Regions from separate parts of the Kitasatospora sp. NPDC101108 genome, predicted to be linked through region 1. Evidence: riboswitches for the same ligand, from Rfam matches in the RefSeq annotation. Region 1 holds a riboswitch; the other holds the start of a gene.

Region 1 (10,022 bases):
CCGCCGAACTGCCCGCCCACATGGTGCCTTCGGCCGTGGTCCTGCTCGACCGGCTGCCGCTGACCGCCAACGGCAAGCTCGACCGCCGCGCCCTGCCCGCCCCCGAGGCCCCCGCCGCCGGATCCGGCCGCCCACCGCGCAGCCCGCGCGAGCAGCAGCTCTGCCAACTCTTCGCCGAGGTCCTGGGGTTGGCGGAGGTCGGGGTCGAGGACGACTTCTTCGCGCTCGGCGGCCACTCCCTGCTGGTGGTCCGGCTGGCCGGCCGGATCCGCGAGGTGCTCGGTCTGGAGGTCGGAATCGGCACCCTGTTCCAGGCACCCAGCGTGGCCGCGCTCGACGCGGCCCTGTCGGACGGTGGCCGGGGAGCCGACGCGCTCGACGTCCTGCTCCCACTGCGGCCCACCGGCCCCGGCCGGCGCGCCCCGCTGTTCGCCGTCCACCCGGCCGGCGGACTGAGTTGGTGCTACACCGGCCTGATCCGCCACCTCCCGGCAGACGTACCGATCTACGGCCTCCAGGCGCAGGGCGTCGGCGCCGCCACCGCCGGCGAACCGCTGCCGGGCACGCTGGAGGAGCTGGCCGCGCACTACGCGGACCGGCTGCGCGAGGTGCAACCCGAGGGCCCCTACCGGCTGCTCGGCTGGTCCACCGGCGGGATCATCGCCCACGCCGTGGCCGTACGCCTCCAGGAGCTGGGCGGGCGCGTCGAGTTGCTCGCCGTCCTGGACGCCTACCCGGCCGAGGGATTCCGTGAGCTGCCCGTTCCCGACCGGGCCGAGGCGCTGGAGGCGCTGCTGACCATGGGCGGCTTCGAGCCGGCCGACCTCGCCGGGCAGCCACTCGAACTCGACCCCGTCATCGAACTGTTGGGCCGCGAGGGCAGCCCGCTGGCCGGGCTCGACCGGGCCACCGTGACGGCACTCAACGAGATCTACCTCAACACCAACCGCCTGGTGCGCGGCTACGACCACCGCCGCTTCGACGGCGACCTGCTGTTCTTCCGCGCCACCGTCGACACCATCGACGACAGCCTGGTGCCCGAACTCTGGGCCCCGTACGTGTCCGGCCGGATCGACAACACCGATGTGGCCTGCTCGCACAAGGACATGACCCTGCCCGCCCCGATCGCGCACATCGCGAGCGTGATCGCCGACCGACTGGAGAGCTCCCGATGAGCGACGCCCCCGTCAACCCCTTCGACGCCGACGGTGAGTTCCTCGCCCTCGTCAACGACCAGGGCCAGCACTCCCTGTGGCCCGTCTTCGCCGCCGTCCCGGCCGGCTGGCGGGTCGCGCACGGCCCGTGCGAGCGCTCCGCCGCCCTGGCCTGGATCACCGCCCACTGGACCGACCTGTGACTCCTCCGGCCGTCCGGACCCCGGCGCGCCCCCTGCTCGCGGGGCGCGCCGCGGTGGTCGTCGTGTACACCGCCGCGATGTGCATGAACGGCCTCGACTCGACCATCGTCAACCCTGCGCTGTACCGCATCGCCGAGGACTTCGGCCGGCCCGTGGCGGCGGCCAACGCCGTCGAGACGGCCTTCCTGGTCGGTCTCGCCCTCGGCCTGCCGGTGGCCGGCTGGCTCGGCGACCGGTACGGCGTGAAGCGGGTCTTCCTCGGCGCGCTCACCGTCTTCACCGCGGCCTCCGCGCTCTGCGCCGCCGCCCCCGGCCTCGGCGCGCTCGCCGCCGCCCGCGCCGTCCAGGGCGTGGCGGGCGGACTGCTCACACCCGTCGGGATGACCCTGCTGTTCCGGGCCTTCGAGCCGCACGAGCGGGCCGGCCTGAGCCGGATCCTGATCGTGCCGACCGCACTGATGCCCGCCCTCGGACCGCCCCTCGGCGGCTACCTCACCGAACACCTCTCCTGGCACTGGCTGTTCCTGGTCAACCTGCCGATCGGCGCCGGCGCCGTGACGATCGGCCTGGTCGCGCTGCGAACGTCGCCGGAACCCCCGGCCGGCCGCTTCGACACCCGCGGCTTCCTGCTCGCCACCCCGGGCCTCGGTCTGCTCACCTACGCCCTCGGCTTCGGCCCGGCCCACGGCTGGTCCTCCCCGGCGGTCTGGCTCGGCGGTCTGGGCGGCCTGGTCCTGCTCGGCGCGGCCGTACGCGACCAACTCCGCACGCGCGAACCGCTGGTGGACCTGCGACTGCTCGCCGACCGCGGCTACGGCGCGGCGAGCTGGCTCGCCCTGCTCACCTCCGCCGGGCTGATGGGCGCGCTGTTCGTCCTCCCGCTGCTCTACCAAGCCGTCCGCGGGGCCTCGGCGTTGGACGCCGGTCTCAGCGTCTTCCCCGAGGCGATCGGGCTGATGGCCGCCTCCCAGGTGGTCGACCGGCTGCTGCCCGGCCTCGGCCCGCGCCGTCTCGCCCAGCCCGCCCTGCTGCTGGCCGCGGCGGTCCTCGCGGCCCTCGGCTTCACCGAAGACCCCTGGACCGTACGGGCGTTGATGTTCGCGGTCGGGCTGGTCCTGGGCACCGCCGTGCTCACCGTACAGATCACCGGCTTCGCCGACGTTCCGCCGGCCGCCATGGGCCGGGCGATGGCCCTCTTCACCATCCTGCGCACCCTCGGCGGCGCCCTCGGCATCGCCGTGACCGCCGCCGTGATCGGTGCCCTCGCCGACGGACCCGACCCCACCCCCTACCGCATCGCCCTCGCCCTCACCGCAGCCCTGGTCGCCGCCGGCGCCCTGCTCACCCGACGCCTGCCGGTCGGCTCCGCCGCGGACTGAGGGTCAGCCGGTCCGGCCGGGCGCCACCACCGCCCGGCCGGACCACCACACCGAGGCGAACAGCATCGCGCCGGGCACGATCCCGGCCACCAGCGCGACCACGGCCGAGTCGGATGCCCGTTCGGACCGGCGGGAAGACCCGCCCGGCTGCCGCTACTGTCGTACGGTGGCAGGACCATTGGAGGAGAGCGCATGAATCCCGAGCACTACCGTCTTCTCGAAGAGGTCCGACAGAGCCTCCCGGATGGCTTCAAGGTCGAGCTTTCCGGCGACGTCATCGTCATGCAGGCGTCGCCGTCCTCGATCCATCAGCTGAACCTTGCGATTGTCCAGCGTCAGTTCGAGGCGCACTGCCCGCCCGGCTACTTCCCGACCGGGAACAGCGACCTCTCGTCGCCCGAGGTCGGCTCCGTCCGGAACCCCGACCTCACCTACCTGCCCGAGGACGTCATCGAGCTGGGCCGAGAGATCCCCGCCGAGCTGGCGCTGATCGCGGTCGAGATCGTATCTCCGTCCAACCCCGACAACGACTGGAACGGGAAGGTCCGCGACTACCCGCGCATGGGCTTCCCGCTCTATCTGATCGTGGATCCGCGGCAGAAGACGGTGACGCTGTTCTCCGAGCCCAATCGCGACCGGTACCACACCCGGACCGAACGGGAGTTCGGCGAGGTGATCCACATTCCCGACCCGTTCGGCTTCGACCTGGACCTGTCGCGCCTCGTCCCCTACCGGGACTGAGCCCGAGCGCCGATGCGGCATGATCGACCGGTGACGAACCCCGCTTCCTTCCGCGACCCGGTCAACTGGTGCGGCGGCTTCTACGAGCTGGCCGTCGAGGTCGGCCCGGCCGGCGACGACGAGCTGGTCAACGCCGTGCTGCGCGCCCTGTGGGCCTCGGCCGGTGTCGAGGGGTGCTACGCGCGGCGGGACGTCGAGCCGGAGGAGCAGCAGCCCGTGCCGTGCTCGATCCGGTCGTTCGACGCGACCGGCCACCTCCAGGGCCGGGTCAGGCTGCCCGGCGGCGAGCGGGTCGTCTGCGGCTGTGTCGTGAGCCGGGAGGAGGACGGCAGCGACTGGGTCGACTTCTACGTTCCGCTCGGCGCGCTGGAGCAGGCCGGGGTGTCGTACGGCGGCGGGCGGCAGATCACCAGGTCCGCGGTGTTGGACGACTGGCTCGCCGGTGTCGGCGCCGAGGTGTACCGGGCCGTGCCGTTCAGCCTCGGGCTGATCGGGTGGGAGGTGTCCGACTGCACCGATGCGGCGGCGCCGGGCGGTCGCGCCCCGGACGTCCGGCAGATCGGCTACCTGCTCCCGCAGCCCGGCGGCGACGTGCGGTACGCCGCAGCCAACAGCTGACGGACGCTACTCGTTCGGCCAGAGGACGAGGTCGTCCATCCGGTGGCGGCGGGGCCGGTCGCCCAGTTCGGTGACGGCCGCGTGGATGCGGCGCAGGTGGTCGACGGTGAGCTGGAGCGGGGGTTCGTCGGGCTGGTAGGTGGTGCGGATCGGGTAGTCGACGCCGGGGGTGCGGGTCATCTCGATGTGGCAGCCGAGCACGTGCGTCACCGGGCGGCTCTCGGCGAAGGCGACCAGGCGCTCGACGGTGCGGCCGAAGGCGGGCCAGTCGTCGATGTAGAGCCGGCCGGGGTAGACGGTGTCGCCGGTGAGCAGGAAGCCCGTCCACGGGTCGTAGTAGGTGACGGCCGCCTCGTGGTGCCCCGGGGTGGCCAGGCACTCCAGCACCCGCCCGCCGCCGAGGTCGACGTGGGCGACGGCCCCGGCGTCCCGGTCGAAGCCGAAGTACGCCCAGGCGTCGGGAAGTTCGGCGCCGACCACGGTGGTGCCGGGCCGGTCGGCGAACTGCCCGTCGCCCGCGATGTGGTCGCCGTGCGGGTGGGTGTGGAGCACCAGCAGCGGGTAGTCGTCGCGGGGGTCGTGGGCGCGCCGTCGTGTGAGCAGCTCGTCGACGACGGCGCGCAGTGGGAAGTACTCGGGCTCCGCCGTCGCCCCCGTGTCGATCAGTACGGCCCGTTCCGTCCCGAAGAGCAGGAACAGGAACGGCGCCTCGTAGTTGACCGCCTTGTTCTGCCGCAGGATGACGGTGTGCTCGTCGTAGTCGTGGACCTGGATGTCCGGGTCCGTGTTGTGCTTGGCGGACGGCGAGCCGTGGATCCACCGCACGTCCAGCGGACGGGCGATGGGGGTACCGACAGCAGCCATGACGCCTCCAGGGGTGCGTCGTCTTGGCGGGCCGGGTACGGCGCACATCTCGTCCGGGGCAGCGCGCCGACGCGCTGCCTCGGGGACGCTAACACGAGTGGTTCGGTGGCTGGCAGCGGAATCTCCCGGCCTTGCCGGTGGATTCAGCGGTCCAGAGAGGAAGCGTCTCCGGCGAGCTGGACGAAGGCGGCCCAGGCCTCACGAGTGAAGGAGAGTTGCGGGCCGGTCCTGTCCTTGGAGTCGCGTACGTGGACGGTTCTGGGGCGGATGGCGACCTCCACGCAGGCGCCGCCCTCGGTGTTGCTGTAGCTGGACTTGAACCAGGTCAGCGCATCGTTCATAGCTCCTCCAGCAGCTCGTTGATCAGCTTGGCCGAGGCCTCGGGATCGAGTGCCTGCCGGAGGATCATTTCATGGCGATGGCTGAGGACGCTTACCCTGGCGGGGTCTGCGTGGAGCATGCCCAACGCCTGGCCCTCCTCATACGCGAGCCGCTGGTGCTCGGCTGTTTCCAGAAGGATGAATTGCCCGTTCAGGCCAGGGTGGATTCCTCGGGATGGAACCACTTGAACTGTGATGTGACGCGCCCCGCTGACAGCCAGGACGTGGCGCAACTGTCGGTGATGGGCTTCGATAGTCGTCAGGGGCCGTCGGAGGACGCCTTCTTCGATCAGAAAGTTGAAGGCCCTCGTCTGTACCTTCAGGATATCCTGGCGTTCCAACCTAGCAGCGACACGCGTCTCGACGGTCTCGTCATCGAGTGGTGGCCAGTGGGAGTTGAGGAGTGTTCTTACGGTCTCCTCGGTCTGCAACAGACCCGGAAAGAAGTGGTTCTCGTACCAGTTGAGTGCTACGGCCTCGGCTTCGTACAACATGTAGTCCTCGGCGGACGACGGATATTTCTCAGGCTTCAGGTAGTCCGCTCCCGCTGCCAGAATTCCCTTCGCGTCGCACATCTCGTCTGCCACCTGCAACAGATGCGGAGAGGGCTTTCGCCGCCCCGCCTCCATCGACCGCAGGCTCTCGTAGCTGTACCCGGCCTGGGTCGCCAGGTCCTCGCGGCTGACGCCGGCGCGCGCCCGCCACAACTTGATCTGGTTGCCGCAGTACTGCCACGACATCGGCGGCGGCGTGGCGGACGAGGACGCGTTCATCGCTGACCCCCCAAGGTCATCCGGTGTGGACTCCCGACGTTAGGCGTCCGATGACTCGAAGGTGTGCGAACCGACCGAAACCGTCCATGTGGGTGACCCCAGCAGGTGCGCCAGCCCGTCGGCCAGGCCGCCGCGCCAGCAGGCGTAGTCGTGGCCGCCGTTGAACTCGCGGTACTCGACGTCGTAGCCGCGGGCGGTGAGGACATCGCGCAGGTGCCGGTTCTCGGTGAGCAGCATCCATTCCTGCAGCCCGACTTCGAGGTAGAAGCGGGCCTCGCGCCGCTGCTCGGCGGCGAAGCGACGGGTGAGCCACTCGCTGCCGGAGTCGAACTCGGTGCCGTCCGGCCACCAGAAGGAGCCGGACTGGGAGAGCGCGTTGCCGAACCGATCCGGCCGTCGGTACGCGGCGAAGGCGGCGGTGAGCCCGCCCGCGCTCTGGCCGGCGATCACGGTGCGGCGCGGGTCCGTGGTGGCGCCGAACTCCCTTGCGGCCCAGGGGAGGAGGCGGTCGGCGAGCAGGTCGACGAAGACGGGATTGCAGCTGAGGTCCCCCGGTCGCCCGGGCCCCATGGTGTGCACCAGCAGCGCCACCGTGGGCGGGATCGCTCCGTCCGCCGTCAGGTTGTCCAGGGTGTCGCCGACGGAGAGCACCTCGCCCCACATCTCGCCGTCGAGCAACACCGCTACGCAGTACGGCCCTTGGCGCTGCCATCCAGCCGGGAGATGGACGTCCACCCGCCGTCCGGCGACCTCGTGCGGCAGCGTCCGTCCGCGCCGTACCCCTTCCCGCCGCCGGACGTACGGCTGGGCGGGGGCCTCCGGCAGGCTGAGCACCGAGGACGGGTGGCGTCCGTCGCGGGCGGGCAGCCGGGGTTCGGTGTCGTGCGGGTCGGGCCGGGCGCGGTCGAGGACGTGCAGCCAGTCGGCCCGGGTGGTGCCGGGGGCCTCGCCCCGGAAGGGGTGGAGCTGGTAGGAGGCCCGGTGGTCGGCGCGCAGCCGGTGGGTGAGCTCCCAGCGGCCGTTGCGGCGCCGCATCAGGTGCGGGGTGAGGTCACCGGCGTGCCGGTCCTTGTCGGTGACGGTGTGCACCAGGGCGAGCACCCCGTCGCAGTCCCGCTCGTCGGAGACGAAGGTGACCAGCCGGTACGCGGGGTCGTCCGGATCGGTTTCGATCAGCGGGAAGGCGTCCAATGTTCCTACTCCTCAGGTGACTTACGCGGCGCTCGGGCGCCGGCCGAGCAGCACCCAGAGCAGGAAGGGTCCGCCGAGCACGGTGGTCACGATGCCGACCGGGATCTCGACCCCGCCGATCAGCACCCGTCCGACGGTGTCCGCGAGGACGACGAGCAGCGCGCCGGTCAGCGCCGAGCCGAGCACGGGCACGCGGGAGGGGCCGGCCAGCCGTGCGGCGATCACGGGTGCGGCGAGGGCGACGAACCCGACCGGTCCGCAGACCCCGACCGCCAGTCCGGCGAGCGCGACGGCCAGCAGCAGGCAGGCGAGCCGGACCCGGCCGGGGTCGACGCCCAGCGAGGCGGCCACGCTGTCGTCGAAGCGCAGCACCGCCAGCCGCCTGGCCGCCGCCAGGGCGAGCGGCACCAGTACGGCGAGCCCGACCAGCATCGGCGTCGCGACGGCGTAGTCCCGGCCGTTGAGGCTGCCGGAGGTCCAGATGTACAGCGAGCCGGCCGAGTTGAGCGAGCGCCGGGCCAGCGCGACCTGGATGAGGGCCGAGGCGAGGGCGGACATCGCGAGCCCGACGACCAGCACCCGGTAGCCGCGCGCGCCGAGCCCGCCGGAGACCAGGGTGACCGCCAGGACGGCGGCCAGGGCGCCGAGCGGCCCGGCCCACCAGGCGCCGAAGGTACCCGAGGCGGTGGTGGAGACCAGAACGGCCGCTGTGGCGCCGTCGTTGACGCCGAGCAGTTCGGGAGTGGCCAGGCGGTTGCGGGCGAGGGTCTGGGTGAGGCAGCCGGCCAGCCCGAGGGCGGCTCCGGCGGCGAGCCCGGCGACGATCCGGCCGAGCCGGAACTTCTGCACCAGCAGGACGTCCAGCCGTTCGCCGTAGCCGAACACGGCCTGGAAGGTCGTGCCGAGGCCGAGTTCGCTCTGTCCGGCGTGCGCGGAGACGACCACGGCGGCGAGCAGTGCGGCGGCCAGCCCGAGCCCGGCGAGCAGCGGCCGGCGCGGGACCAGCAGTGACCAACTGCCGTACCGGAGAACGGAGTCTGGGCGACCGGGGGCCGGTTGGGCGCGCCGTGCGGGCGGTGCCGCGGCCTCGGCCGGGTCGCTGAGGGCCGGCGCGGCGGAGCGCCGGGAGCGGACGACGGCGATCAGCGCGGGGGCGCCGATCAGGGCGACGATCACCGACACCGGTGCCTCGAAGGGCCGGGCCACCAGCCGGGCCAGCACGTCGGCGCCGGTGAGCACTGCGGCGCCGAACAGCCCGGCGAGCAGGGTGAGTCGGCCGATCCGGGGGCCGGCCAGGGCGCGGGCCAGGAATCCGGCGAGCAGGCCGAGGAAGGAGATCGGGCCGGCCAGTGCGACGGCCGAGGCGGTGAGCAGGGTGACCGCGAGGGCGACCGCCGCGCGGGTGGCGCCGGGCCGGTGGCCGAGGCCCCGGGCGAGGTCGTCGCCGAGGGCCAGCGCGGTGAGCGGCCGGGTGGTGAGCAGGGCGAGCAGGAAGCCGGCGCCGAGGACCGGGGCGAGTCGGCGCAGGGTGTCCCAGCCCTCCACCCCGGCGAGTGAGCCGAGCACCCAGACCCGGTAACGGTCGTAAGCCTCGGGCGAGTTGACGATCAGCACGCCGGTGATCCCGCCGAAGGTGGCGCCGACGGCCGAGCCGCCGAGGACCAGCCGCACGGGGGAGCCGCCGCCCCGGCTGCCCGCGATCAGCAGCACCAGGGCGCTGGCCAGGACGGCGCCGCCGAAGGCGAGGGCGAGGTGGCCGTAGGAGGTCTGCACGCCGAGGACGGCGATGCCGAGCACGACGCCGAGCGAGGCGCCCGCGTTGACGCCGAGCAGTCCGGTCTCGGCCAGCGGGTTGCGGGTGACGGACTGGAGCTGGGCGCCCGCGACGCCGAGTGCGGCGCCGACCAGCAGGGCGGTGAGGGTGCGGGGCAGTCGCAGTTCGCCGACGACGAGGGCGAGCCGACCGTCGGCGCGGGCGCCGTCGCGGTTCAGCAGGTAGTCCAGCACCCGCCCGGGCCCGACCTCGCCGGCGCCGACGGACAGTGAGAGCGCGGCGAGGACGAGCAGGACCGCGACCGCTGCGACGGGCACCGGCCAGGCCCGGCGGTGGGTGCCCGGCGGCGGGGGAGGGGCGCCGGGCGCGGTGGCGGCGGGCGGTTCGTGGACGCCCACTTGCGACGATGTCATAAGGTAAGGCTAACCTAACGTCCAGGCCCGTCCCCTGGGGCGCCGGCGTCACGCCGAGCTGCCCGGACGCCGCCCAACTCCCGTACCACCCCTGCCCGGAGGCACTCATGCGCCACGCCCACAGCCCGCTCCGACCCGTCCGCCGCCGTGCGGCCCAGGCGCTGGCCGTCACCGGGGCCGCCGCCCTGCTGCTCACCGGCTGCGGCTCCTCGGGGTCCTCGTCGTCGGCCGCGGAGGGCAAGCCCGGGGAGAGCAAGGCCGGTGAGGGCAAGGCCGGGTCGAGCGGGGCAGGGGAGGCGAAGGCGGCGGCCGGCGGCAAGCGGACCGTCAAGGACGCCACCGGCACGGCCGTCGAAGTTCCCGCCGAACCCAGGCGGATCGTCACCCTCACCCAGGAGGACCTCGACGCGGTGCTCGCCCTGGGCGTCCAGCCGGTGGGCATCACCAACGGCCAGGGGCTCAACGAGCCGCCCGCGTACCTCAAGGACAAGGTCAAGGGCGTGCCGGTGGTCGGCAACCTGCTGCAGCCGGT
Region 2 (10,022 bases), on a different contig from region 1:
GCCGCAGGCCGAACAGCCGTACGGCGACAGCGGCTACGACACCGGCGTGTACGACACCTCCGCCCTGACGGCGATGCAGCCCGGCATCCCCGCCCAGGCCGCCGACGACCAGGTGTACTACCAGCCGCAGGGCTACCCCGAGCAGCCGTACCAGGCCACCCCCGCCCACGGCACCTACGTGCCGGCCGGCTACCCGGACGGCCACCAGCAGCACAACGGCTACGACACCGGCTACGACACCGGCTACGACGCCCCGGTCTACGAGCCCACCCCCGCGCACGGCACCCCGCTGCCCGGCGCCGTCCACGACGGCACGCCCCCGCACGGCACCCCGTACCCGGACCCGCACGGTGCCCCGGCCGACGGCGGTGGGCCGCCCGGCGCCCCGACCACCGGCGTCCCCTACGGCGCCACCCCCGCCCACGGCATCCGGCTCCCCGAGGACGACCACGCATCATGACGTCGCCTACCGACATCGGCGCAGCACTCCAGCAGGACGGCGGCGAGGGCGACGCCGCACCGGAACCCTTCGGCCTGGGCAGCTCCCCGCTGCGCAGTGACGCGCTGCCCAAGGCGCTCGGCATCTACCCGTACGCCGCCGACCTGTGGGCCGAGGGGCTGCTGTGGGGCGCGGTGCTGCGCTCGCCGCACCCGCACGCCCGGATCCGCGGCATCGACACCTCGGCCGCGCTCGCCCTGCCCGGGGTGCACGCCGTGGTCACCGCCGCCGACCTGCCGCCCGGCCCGGACGGCCTGCCGGACGGCGCCCCGGCCGGTCCGATCGTCGCCGACCGGCCGGTGCTGGCCGCGGGCGTGGTGCGCCACCACGGAGAGCCGATCGCGGCCGTCGCCGCCGACCACCCGGACACCGCCCGGCTGGCGGTCGGTCTGATCGCGGTCGACTACGAGCCGCTGGAGGCGGTCACCGACCCCGAGCAGGCGTTCACCGCCCCGGCGCTGCACCCGGACGGCAACCTGTTCCGCCACCTGCCGCTGCGCACCGGGGACCCGGACGCGGTCGGCGAGATCGTCGTCGAGGGCCTCTACCAGGTCGGCCGGCAGGACCCGGCCCCGCTCGGCGCCGAGGCCGGGCTGGCCGTGCCGCGCCCGGACGGCGGGGTGGAACTGCACCTGTCCTCCACCGACCCGCACGGCGACCGCGACCGCACCGCCGCCTGCCTCGGTCTGGAGCCGGACCGGGTTCGACTGGTGGTCACCGGCGTGCCCGGCGCCACCACCGACCGCGAGGACCTCTCCTTCCAGGTCACCCTGGCGCTGCTGGCGCTGCGCACCGGCCGCCCGGTGAAGATGACCCTCACCCGCGAGGAGTCCTTCCACACCCACACCTCGCGCCACCCGGCCCTCCTGCGCTACCGCCACCACGCCGACGCCGACGGCAAGTTGGTGAAGGTGGAGGCGCAGATCCTGCTGGACGGCGGCGCCTACGCGGACGTCTCGGCCGAGGCGCTGGCCGCCGCGACGGCCTTCTCGGTCGGCCCGTACGTCTGCCCGAACGTGTTCGTGGACGCCTGGGCGGTGCGCACCAACAACCCGCCGGCCGGGCGGATGCGCGGCGAGGGCGCGCTGCAGGCCTGCTTCGCGTACGAGTCGCAGCTGGACCAGCTGGCCGCCCGGGTCGGCGTGGACCCGGTGGAGATCCGCCGCCGGAACGCGATGTCCACCGGTGACCCGCTGCCCACCGGACAGGCCGTCACCTGCCCGGCGCCGGTGAAGGCGCTGCTGGACGCGGTGGCCGCGGAGCCGCTGCCGGCCCTGCCGGTGGACGACCCGGACGCCGAGTGGCTGCTGCCCGGCGGGCCGGGCGGCGCCGGGGACCCGGCCGCGGTGCGGCGCGGGATCGGCTACGCCGTCGGCATGGTGCACATGCTGGGTGCCGAGGGCGAGGACGAGGTCTCCACCGCCACCGTGCGGGTCAGCGGCGACCACGCCACGGTGATCTGCGCGGCCGTCGACGCCGGGCAGGGCTTCGCCACGCTGGCCCGGCAGATCGTGCAGACCGTGCTGGGCGTCAGCGAGGTCTACATCGCACCGGCCGACAGCGACCAGTCGATCGCCGGGCCCTCCGCCCGGGGCCGGCACACCTGGGTGTCCGGCGGGGCGGTCGAGCGGGCCGCGCTGATGGTCCGCCACCAGCTGCTGCAGCCGATCGCGGCCAACTTCGGGATGTCGGTGGAGCTGCTGCAGATCGCCGACGGCAAGATCACCTCCTACGACGGGGTGCTCGGCATGCCGGTCGCCGAGGCACTGGAGGGCAAGGAGCTCTGGGCCACCGCCCAGTGCCGTCCGCACCCGACCGAGCCGCTCGACGAGTCCGGGCAGGGCGACGCCTTCGTCTCCATCTCCTTCTGCGCGATGCGCGCGGTGGTGGACGTGGACATCGAGCTGGGGGCGGTGCGGGTGGTCGAGATGACCGTCGCCCAGGACGTCGGCCGGGCGCTCAACCCGCGCCAGATCGAGGACCGGATCGAGGCGGGCGTGGCCCAGGGCGTGGGCCTGGCGCTCATGGAGGACCTCCAGACCACGGGCGGGCTGCTGGGCAACCCCTCGCTCACCGGCTACCGGCTGCCCACCTCGCTGGACACACCGGAGGTGCGGATCGCCGCCCTGCTGGAGGAGCGGGACGTGGTGGCCACCTTCGGCGCCAAGGCGGTCAGCGCGGTGCCCGCGGTGGTCGCGCCGTCGGCCGTGGCCGCCGCCGTCCGGGCCGCCACCGGTCTGCCGGTCGGCCGGCTGCCGATCCGGCCGGAGGACGCCGTCACGGCCTGAGCGCGGAATCCGGATCCGAACGCGCGGATCCGGATGCGCGGATCCGGAACGGAGAATGCGGAATTGCCGGTCGACCTTTCAGGTCGACCGGCAATTCCCTTTTCGAGGCCGTGGCGGGAATTGAACCCGCGTACACCGCTTTGCAGACGGTTCCCTGAGCCACTCGGGCACACGGCCGGCGAATTCAGGATGGCCGATCCCCCGAATGGGGTCAATGAACTCGTGTAAATTCCGTGTGGCAATGCGTGCTACCGTCGGAGGCGGTGGCTGTCCTCCCGCCACCCCGGACGAGCGCGTCGTACCCGGTGACGACAAGACGACGCAGTTCAGCGGCAATCCGGCCGCTGTGGACTGCGGAGGTACGGCCGTCATGGCTTGGCTCGTTCTGATCGTCTCGGGTCTCCTGGAGACCGTCTGGGCGGTGGCCCTGGAATCGTCCAAGGGCTTCTCCCGCCTCGTTCCCGGCCTCGTCTTCGGCGTCGCGCTGCTGCTCAGCATGGGCGGACTGGCGTACGCGATGCGCACCGTCCCGATCGGCACCGGCTACGCCGTCTGGGTCGGCATCGGCGCCGTCGGCACCGCGCTCTACGGCATGGCCGTCCTGGGCGACCCGGCGACGGCGGCCCGGATCGGCTGCCTGCTGCTGATCGTCTCCGGCGTGGTGGGGCTCAAGGTGCTGCACTGACCGCCGGGCCACCGGTCCTAGGCCTGCGGACCGATCCGGTCACCGACTCGGGTCAGGGGTCATGAGCGCGGACGGCCCTTACGATGTTACGTATGACCACTGCCTCCCCCACCTCGGTCGACCCCGCCCCGATACCGCCCGGAACCGACCCCGGCGGCGGGGTCCTCAGCGGCCGCTACCGCGCGCTGACGCTGGGGATCGTGTCGGTGGTCCTGGTGATCGCCTTCGAGGCGACCGCCGTCAACACCGCGATGCCGACCGCGGCCCGCCAGCTGAACGGCCTCGGGCTGTACGCCTTCGCCTTCTCCGGCTACTTCACCACCACGCTGTTCGCCCTGGTCGTCTCCGGCCAGTGGTGCGACCGGCGCGGCCCGCTGCAGCCGCTGTTCGCCGGCATCGCGGTGTTCGGCGCGGGCCTGGTGGTGGCCGGGACGGCCCCCGGGATGTGGGTGTTCGTGGCCGGGCGGGCGATCCAGGGCCTGGGCGGCGGGCTGGTGATCGTCGCGCTGTACGTGGTGGTCGGCCGGGCCTACCCGGAGCGGCTGCGGCCGTCGGTGTTCGCCGCCTTCTCCTCGGCCTGGGTGCTGCCCTCGATCGTCGGGCCGCTGGTCTCCGGGGCCGTCACCCAGCACCTCGGCTGGCGCTGGGTGTTCCTGGCGGTGCCGGTGCTGATCCTGCTGCCGCTGGGCGTGATGGGCCCGGCGCTGCGCCGCTCCATGGGGGTCCCCCCGGCCGGAGGCTGGGGGAGGGAGCACCCGGTGCCGCGGGGTGCGGACTTCGACCGCCGCCGCACCCTGCTGGCGGCGATGGCCGCGGTCGGCGCCGGACTGCTGCAGTACGCGGGCCAGCGGCGCGACCTGGTCGGGCTGCTCCCCGGGATCGCCGGGGCGGCGCTGCTGGTGCCGGCCGTCCTCGGGCTGCTGCCCGAGCGGACCCTGCGCGCCGGGCGCGGGCTGCCGACCGTGATCCTGCTGCGCGGGGTGGCGGCGGGGGCGTTCTTCGCCGCCGAGGCCTTCATCCCGCTGATGATGACCACCCAGCGCGACTTCTCGCCGACGCTGGCCGGGCTCACCCTGACCAGCGGCGGGCTCTCCTGGGCGCTGGGCTCCTGGCTGCAGGGGCGGCCGGGGGCGGAGCGCTACCGCGGGGCGATGATCCGCGGCGGCTTCGTGCTGACCGCGGTGGCGATCGCGGGCGCCGCGCTGGTGCTGATCCCGGCCGTACCGTCCTGGACGGCGTCGGTGGCCTGGGGCGTCGGCGGCGTCGGGATGGGGCTGACGGTCGCCAGCGTCAGCGTGCTGATGATGCGGCTCTCGGCGCCGGAGGACGCGGGGGCCAACTCGGCCGCGCTGCAGATGAGCGACGCGCTGGGCAACGTGCTGCTGACCGGCCTGGCGGGCGTGCTGTTCGCGGCGCTGGGCGGCGGCTCGCTCGCCGCCGCCCGCGACGGCGCCGGGGCCGGGGCCGGGGGCTCGCCCGGCGCCTTCGCCGCGATCCTGCTGGTGATGGCCTCGGTGGCGGTGCTGGGGGCGCTGCTCGCCGGCCGGGTCCGGGCCCGGGCCTGACCGTCCGACGGCCCGGCGGTCAGCCGGCGGTGGCCGCCGCGGTGGGGGAGGGGAGCGGGGGCGCCGCCGGGGTGCCGAGGAAGCTCTCCCACCCGCCGGCCGGGGACTGGCCGGGGCCGAGGCTCTGCAGCTTGCGCAGCACCGCCGGGTCCTGGGCGTCCAGCCAGTCCACCAGCTGGCGGAAGGAGACCAGCCGGACCTCGGGCTTCTCCGCGATCGACTTGAGCGCGTCCTCGACGGCGTTCATGTAGATGCCGCCGTTCCACTCCTCGAAGTGGTTGCCGATGATGTACGGCGCCCGGTTGCTGTTGTAGGTGCGGTCGAAGCCCATCAGGTAGGAGTCCCGGGCCTGGGTCTGGAAGCCCGGGTAGAGCGCCGGGTCCGCCTTGGTGTTGGGGCCGCACTGGTTGAACATGATGTTGTAGTCCATCGACAGCACCTGGAAGGTGTGCCCGGGGAAGGGGATGGACTGCAGCGGGAGGTCCCACAGGGCCCCGCCCTGGATCTTCTGCGGCCACACCTGGGTGCCGTTGCCGCTGCTGTCGTAGCGCCAGCCGCGCTTGACCGCGGTGGGCAGCAGGTTGCGCTGGCCCTCCAGGCAGGGGGTGCGGCTGCCGATCAGCTCCTTGCGGTAGTCGAAGGGCAGCGCCGGCAGGTCGGTGAAGCCGGTGTTGGTGCGCCAGTTCATCACGAAGTCCATCGCCTGCTGGATCTCGCTGTCCCACTCCTCCGGGGACCACTGGCCGACGCCGGTGGAACCGCAGAAGTGGCCGTTGAAGTGGGTGCCGATCTCGTGGCCCTCCAGCCAGGCGGCGTGCACGTTCTCCAGGGTGTCGTGGATGTGCTGGTCGCTCAGGTAGCCGATCTCGGAGGCGCCGATTTTGTGCTGCGGCGGGCGGTACAGCTCCTTCTTGGACTCGGGCAGCAGGTAGAGGCCGCTGAGGAAGAAGGTCATCGAGGCGTTGTGCTCCCGGGCCAGCCGGCGGAAGCGGGCGAACAGGCCGTTGTCGAGCTCGCCGGCGCCGTCCCAGGAGAAGACCACGAACTGCGGGGGCCGCTGGCCGGGCTGGAGCCGCTCGGCGACGGGCTGGTGCGGCTGGAGGCCGGTGTCCGAGGTGGAGCCGTCGCCGATCAGCACGGTCTGCGGCTTCTGCGGGGCCGGGGCCGGGGTGGCGCTCCGGTCGCCGGGCGTCGGGGCGACCGGGGCGGCGTTGCCGGCCTTGTGCTCCCCGCCCCCGCCGGCCCGGTCACTGCCGCAGCCCGCCGCCAGGGTGGCGGCGGTGGCCGCCCCGGCGGCCAGCAGGGTTCGACGGGAGAGCGCGTCCATGGTCACTCCGTTCATGAGGCGATCGGCAGGCGTGCGGCGTGCCGGCGACGGGGGTGCGTGCGGCGTGCGGGCGGGTGGCGGCCCCGCGGCAGGCGTGCGGCGTGCGGAAGTCCGGTACGACCGGAGGGGGATGGAGCCCGTGACCGGGTCAGCATGCCATGAGGGCCGGAACGGTCGGAGAGGCGCAGCGAACGGTCGTGATCGATCGCCCGATTGACGCAACCGAACCGGCGGGCCGGGACGTCGATGCTGTTCGAGGGGGTGGTGGTGCCGCGCCCGTACGCGGGACAGTGCCGTCACGCTGGGTCGCCGGGCCCCCACCGAGCGCAGGACCGGGGCCGTCGACCCTGCCGATCGGCGGGTGCGGATAGGACCGCGATGGGGACGTGCCTTAGGGTCCGATCCGATTGAATGGGTTCCCAGGAAACTCTCAGGAACGGGATCCGAGCGGCAGAGGGGAGCACCCGTGGGCGTCCAGCAGAGCAGGAGCCCCTGGCCGGGTACCCTGGCGGCCGGCGCCGCGCTGGTGCTCGGTGCCTGGCTGCTGCACGACGGCGGCTCGTCGGTCCTGCCGCCCGCGCCCGGCGCCGGGCAGGCGCTGTCCGGCTTCGCCCCGGTCTCGGTCGTCCCGCCGCTCGGCCCGTCCGCCCCGACCAGGATCCGCATCCCGTCCGTGCGGCTGGACGCCCCGGTCACCGAGCTGGGCCTGGACCCGGACGGCCACCTCCAGGCCCCGCCCGCGGCCGACCGCAACCTCGCGGGCTGGTACCGCGGCGGCGCCAGCCCCGGCCAGCGCGGCACCGCCATCCTGGCGGGGCACGTCGACAACGAGTCCGGGCCGGCCGTCTTCTACCACCTGGGAGCGCTCCGCCGGGGCGACCGGATCGAGATCGCCCGGGCCGACGGCGCCACCGCCGTCTACCAGCTGTACGCCATCGAAGTGCACGACCGAAAGGACTTCCCGGACGACCGGGTCTACCGCCAGGCCGCCGACGCACAGCTGCGGGTGATCACCTGCGGCGGCGCGTACAGCGGGGAACACGGCTACGAGGGCAACGTCGTCGCCTACGGGTTCCTGGCCGACACCAGAGCGCCGGGCAAAGCCGCATGAGCACGCTCACCCTCGCCACCCGCTGGAACCCGGTCGACTGGCCGCTCACCCACGGCCCCGTCCCGTACGCGGTGCTCGCCGCGGGCTGGGCCGCGCTCGCCCTGCTGGCGGTGTCCCGGCACGAGCGCTGGCGCGCCCCGCGAATACTCGGGGCGCTGCTGCTGGGCGCCGTGCTGACCGTCCTGGTGAAGGTCGTCGTCGACGACTGGTGGCACCCGTTCCCGGAGGGCACCCCGGACTTCGTCCTGCGCTGGACGGCCGTCGCGCTGTTCGCCCTCGCCCTGCTCTGCTTCCGGACGCCGCTGCTGCCCACCCGTCGCAGGTTCCTGGCCGTCGGCGGCCTCGCCCTGGTGGTGCTGATGGCCGCCTCGCAGGTCAACCGGGGCTTCGACCAGTACCCGACCGCCCGGGCCATGCTGGCGCCGCACACCGACGAACTGACCACGGGGCTGGCCGCCGCCGTCGTGCAGGGCTCGCCCGACCGCCCGCTCTCCGAGCTCTGGCACGCGCCGGCCGGCCTGCCGGCCAAGGGCACCCTCTCCACCGTGACCGTCCCCGGCACCAGGTCCGGCTTCAGCCCCCGCCCCGGCTACGTCTACCTGCCGCCGGCCTACCGGGCCAATCCGCGGCCGCTGCTGCCGGTCGTGGTGCTGATGCCCGGCCAGCCCGGCGCGCCGGAGGACTGGGTCAACTCCGGCGCCATCCGGGAGAGCCTGGACGCGTTCGCCGCCGAGCACCAGGGCCTCGCGCCGATCGTGCTGGTCGTCGACCAGACCGGCGGCAACTTCGCCAACCCGCTCTGCATGGACTCCCGGATCGCCAAGTCCCAGACCTACCTCGGCGTCGACGTCCCGGACTGGATCCACCGCAACCTGCAGACCGCCACCGGCCGCGGCGCCCTCGCCATCGGCGGGCTCTCGCTCGGCGGGACCTGCGCCCTGCAGCTGGCCGTCAACGCGCCCGACGTGTACGGGACCTTCCTGGACATCTCCGGGCAGGAGGAGCCGACCCTGGGCACCCACCAGGAGACCGTGGACCAGGCCTTCGGCGGCGACGAGGCGGCCTTCGACGCCGTCGACCCGGTGCACCTGATGGCCGGCCGGAAGTACCCCGACACCGCCGCCATGATCGTGGTCGGCGCCGACGACCCGTGGTTCCGGCCGGGACAGGAGAAGATCCGTGCGGCGGCACAGGCGGCGGGCATGAGGGTCGGCTACCAGACCATTCCCGGCGGGCACAGCTGGACGGTGTTCCGGCAGGCCTTCGAGCAGAACCTGCCCTGGCTCGCCCAGCAGACGGGACTGATCCGGTGACCAGACTCCTCGCCGCACCGCCGCGCGCCGCCGAGCGGGACCAGGGCGCCGACCTCGCCCCGGTCACCCGCACTCCGGAGGCCGGCCCCCAGCGGATCCGCCGGGCGGCCCGGGCACTCGGCCACCAGCTGCGCTCGGCGCCGCTGACCCTCTCGCTGCTGGCCGGGCTCTGGGTGCTCGGCGCCGCCACCGGGAGCCTGTCCGGCGGGCCCTCCGCGCCGCTGCTCGCCCGTACCGGCGTCGGCCTGCCCACGCTCGGCGGGGGCCGCTGGTGGACGCCGGTCAGCTCGCTGCTGTGGTGCTCGGGCATCGGCGCGTACGTCTTCACCAGCCTGCTGCTGCTCCTGGTCGGCCCGGCCGCCGAGCGCCGGCTCGGACGGCTGCGCACCCTCGCGGTGCTGGTCGGCGGGCAGGTCGCGGGCACCCTGCTGGGCACCGGGCTGGTCGAGACGGGCGCCCTGGCCGGCGAGCAGTGGACGGCCTCGGTGGCCGACCAGACCTCGGTCGGGCCCGGCGTCGGCCTGTTCGCCCTCGCCGGGGTGCTCGGCTACCGGCTCACTGTGCTCTGGCGCCGTCGGCTGCACCTGCTGGTGCTGCTCGTCCCGCTGGTCATGACGCTGTACGTCGGCCACCTGCAGAGCGTCCAGCGGTGCGCCGCCGCACTGCTCGGCCTCGGCGTGGGCGCGCTGCTCAGCCGCGGCCGGCCGTACCCGCGCAGCCACGGCTCCTCGCACTCCGAGACCCGGGTGCTAGTCGCGCTCTGCCTGGTCGCCGCCGCCTGCGGGCCGCTGATCGCCTCGCTGTACGACAACGCCAGCGGGCCCTTCAACACCTTCTCCGAGCTCTACTTCTCCCACCGGCTCAGCCCGGAGGAGGTGGCCGACTTCTGTGCGGTCTCGGCGCACGACTGCGCCCGGGCGCACGCCGTCGAGCGGATATTCGACACCCCGGGCCGGCTGATGGCCGCGCTGTTCCCGGCGCTGCTGCTGGTGCTCGCCGAGGGGCTGCGCCGGGGCCTGCGGTTCGCCTGGCGGATCAGCGTCGCCACCGAAGTGCTCTGGGCGGCGCTGCTGACCTGGTTGTACTTCGAGGCCGGGCCGGTCAGCGGGGACATGGTGCAGTACTTCGTCGAGGCGATGCTGCTGCCGCTGCTGACCACCGCTCTGCTGCTGGCGACCCGCCAGCGGTTCCGGCTGCGGCTGTCCGGCCGGGCGGTGCGCCGACTGGCCCTGGT

What was found. A riboswitch is a leader RNA that binds a small molecule or an ion and turns the genes downstream of it on or off. The one in region 1 is predicted to bind guanidine.
Region 2: another riboswitch for guanidine. It lies ahead of ACZ6Z8_RS26595 (DMT family transporter); the one in region 1 lies ahead of ACZ6Z8_RS16535 (MBL fold metallo-hydrolase).

Annotation. Positions count from the first base shown of each region.
Region 1 covers NZ_JBVJLM010000006.1:270,235-280,256, reverse strand. The annotation lists gene ACZ6Z8_RS16560 (amino acid adenylation domain-containing protein) at 1-1,175, shown strand, start outside; gene ACZ6Z8_RS16555 (MbtH family protein) at 1,172-1,357, shown strand; gene ACZ6Z8_RS16550 (DHA2 family efflux MFS transporter permease subunit) at 1,354-2,736, shown strand; gene ACZ6Z8_RS16545 (Uma2 family endonuclease) at 2,929-3,477, shown strand; gene ACZ6Z8_RS16540 (hypothetical protein) at 3,508-4,095, shown strand; gene ACZ6Z8_RS16535 (MBL fold metallo-hydrolase) at 4,102-4,959, opposite strand; guanidine-III (ykkC-III) riboswitch at 4,972-5,040, opposite strand; gene ACZ6Z8_RS16530 (DUF397 domain-containing protein) at 5,103-5,300, opposite strand; gene ACZ6Z8_RS16525 (helix-turn-helix domain-containing protein) at 5,297-6,112, opposite strand; gene fes (enterochelin esterase) at 6,152-7,303, opposite strand; gene fhuB (Fe(3+)-hydroxamate ABC transporter permease FhuB) at 7,325-9,490, opposite strand; gene ACZ6Z8_RS16510 (ABC transporter substrate-binding protein) at 9,598-10,022, shown strand, end outside.
Region 2 covers NZ_JBVJLM010000013.1:181,780-191,801, reverse strand. The annotation lists gene ACZ6Z8_RS26605 (xanthine dehydrogenase family protein molybdopterin-binding subunit) at 457-2,787, shown strand; tRNA gene ACZ6Z8_RS26600 (tRNA-Cys) at 2,893-2,964, opposite strand; guanidine-III (ykkC-III) riboswitch at 3,048-3,113, shown strand; gene ACZ6Z8_RS26595 (DMT family transporter) at 3,158-3,472, shown strand; gene ACZ6Z8_RS26590 (MFS transporter) at 3,565-5,037, shown strand; gene ACZ6Z8_RS26585 (polysaccharide deacetylase family protein) at 5,057-6,379, opposite strand; gene ACZ6Z8_RS26580 (class F sortase) at 6,831-7,475, shown strand; gene ACZ6Z8_RS26575 (alpha/beta hydrolase) at 7,472-8,788, shown strand; gene ACZ6Z8_RS26570 (bifunctional lysylphosphatidylglycerol flippase/synthetase MprF) at 8,785-10,022, shown strand, end outside.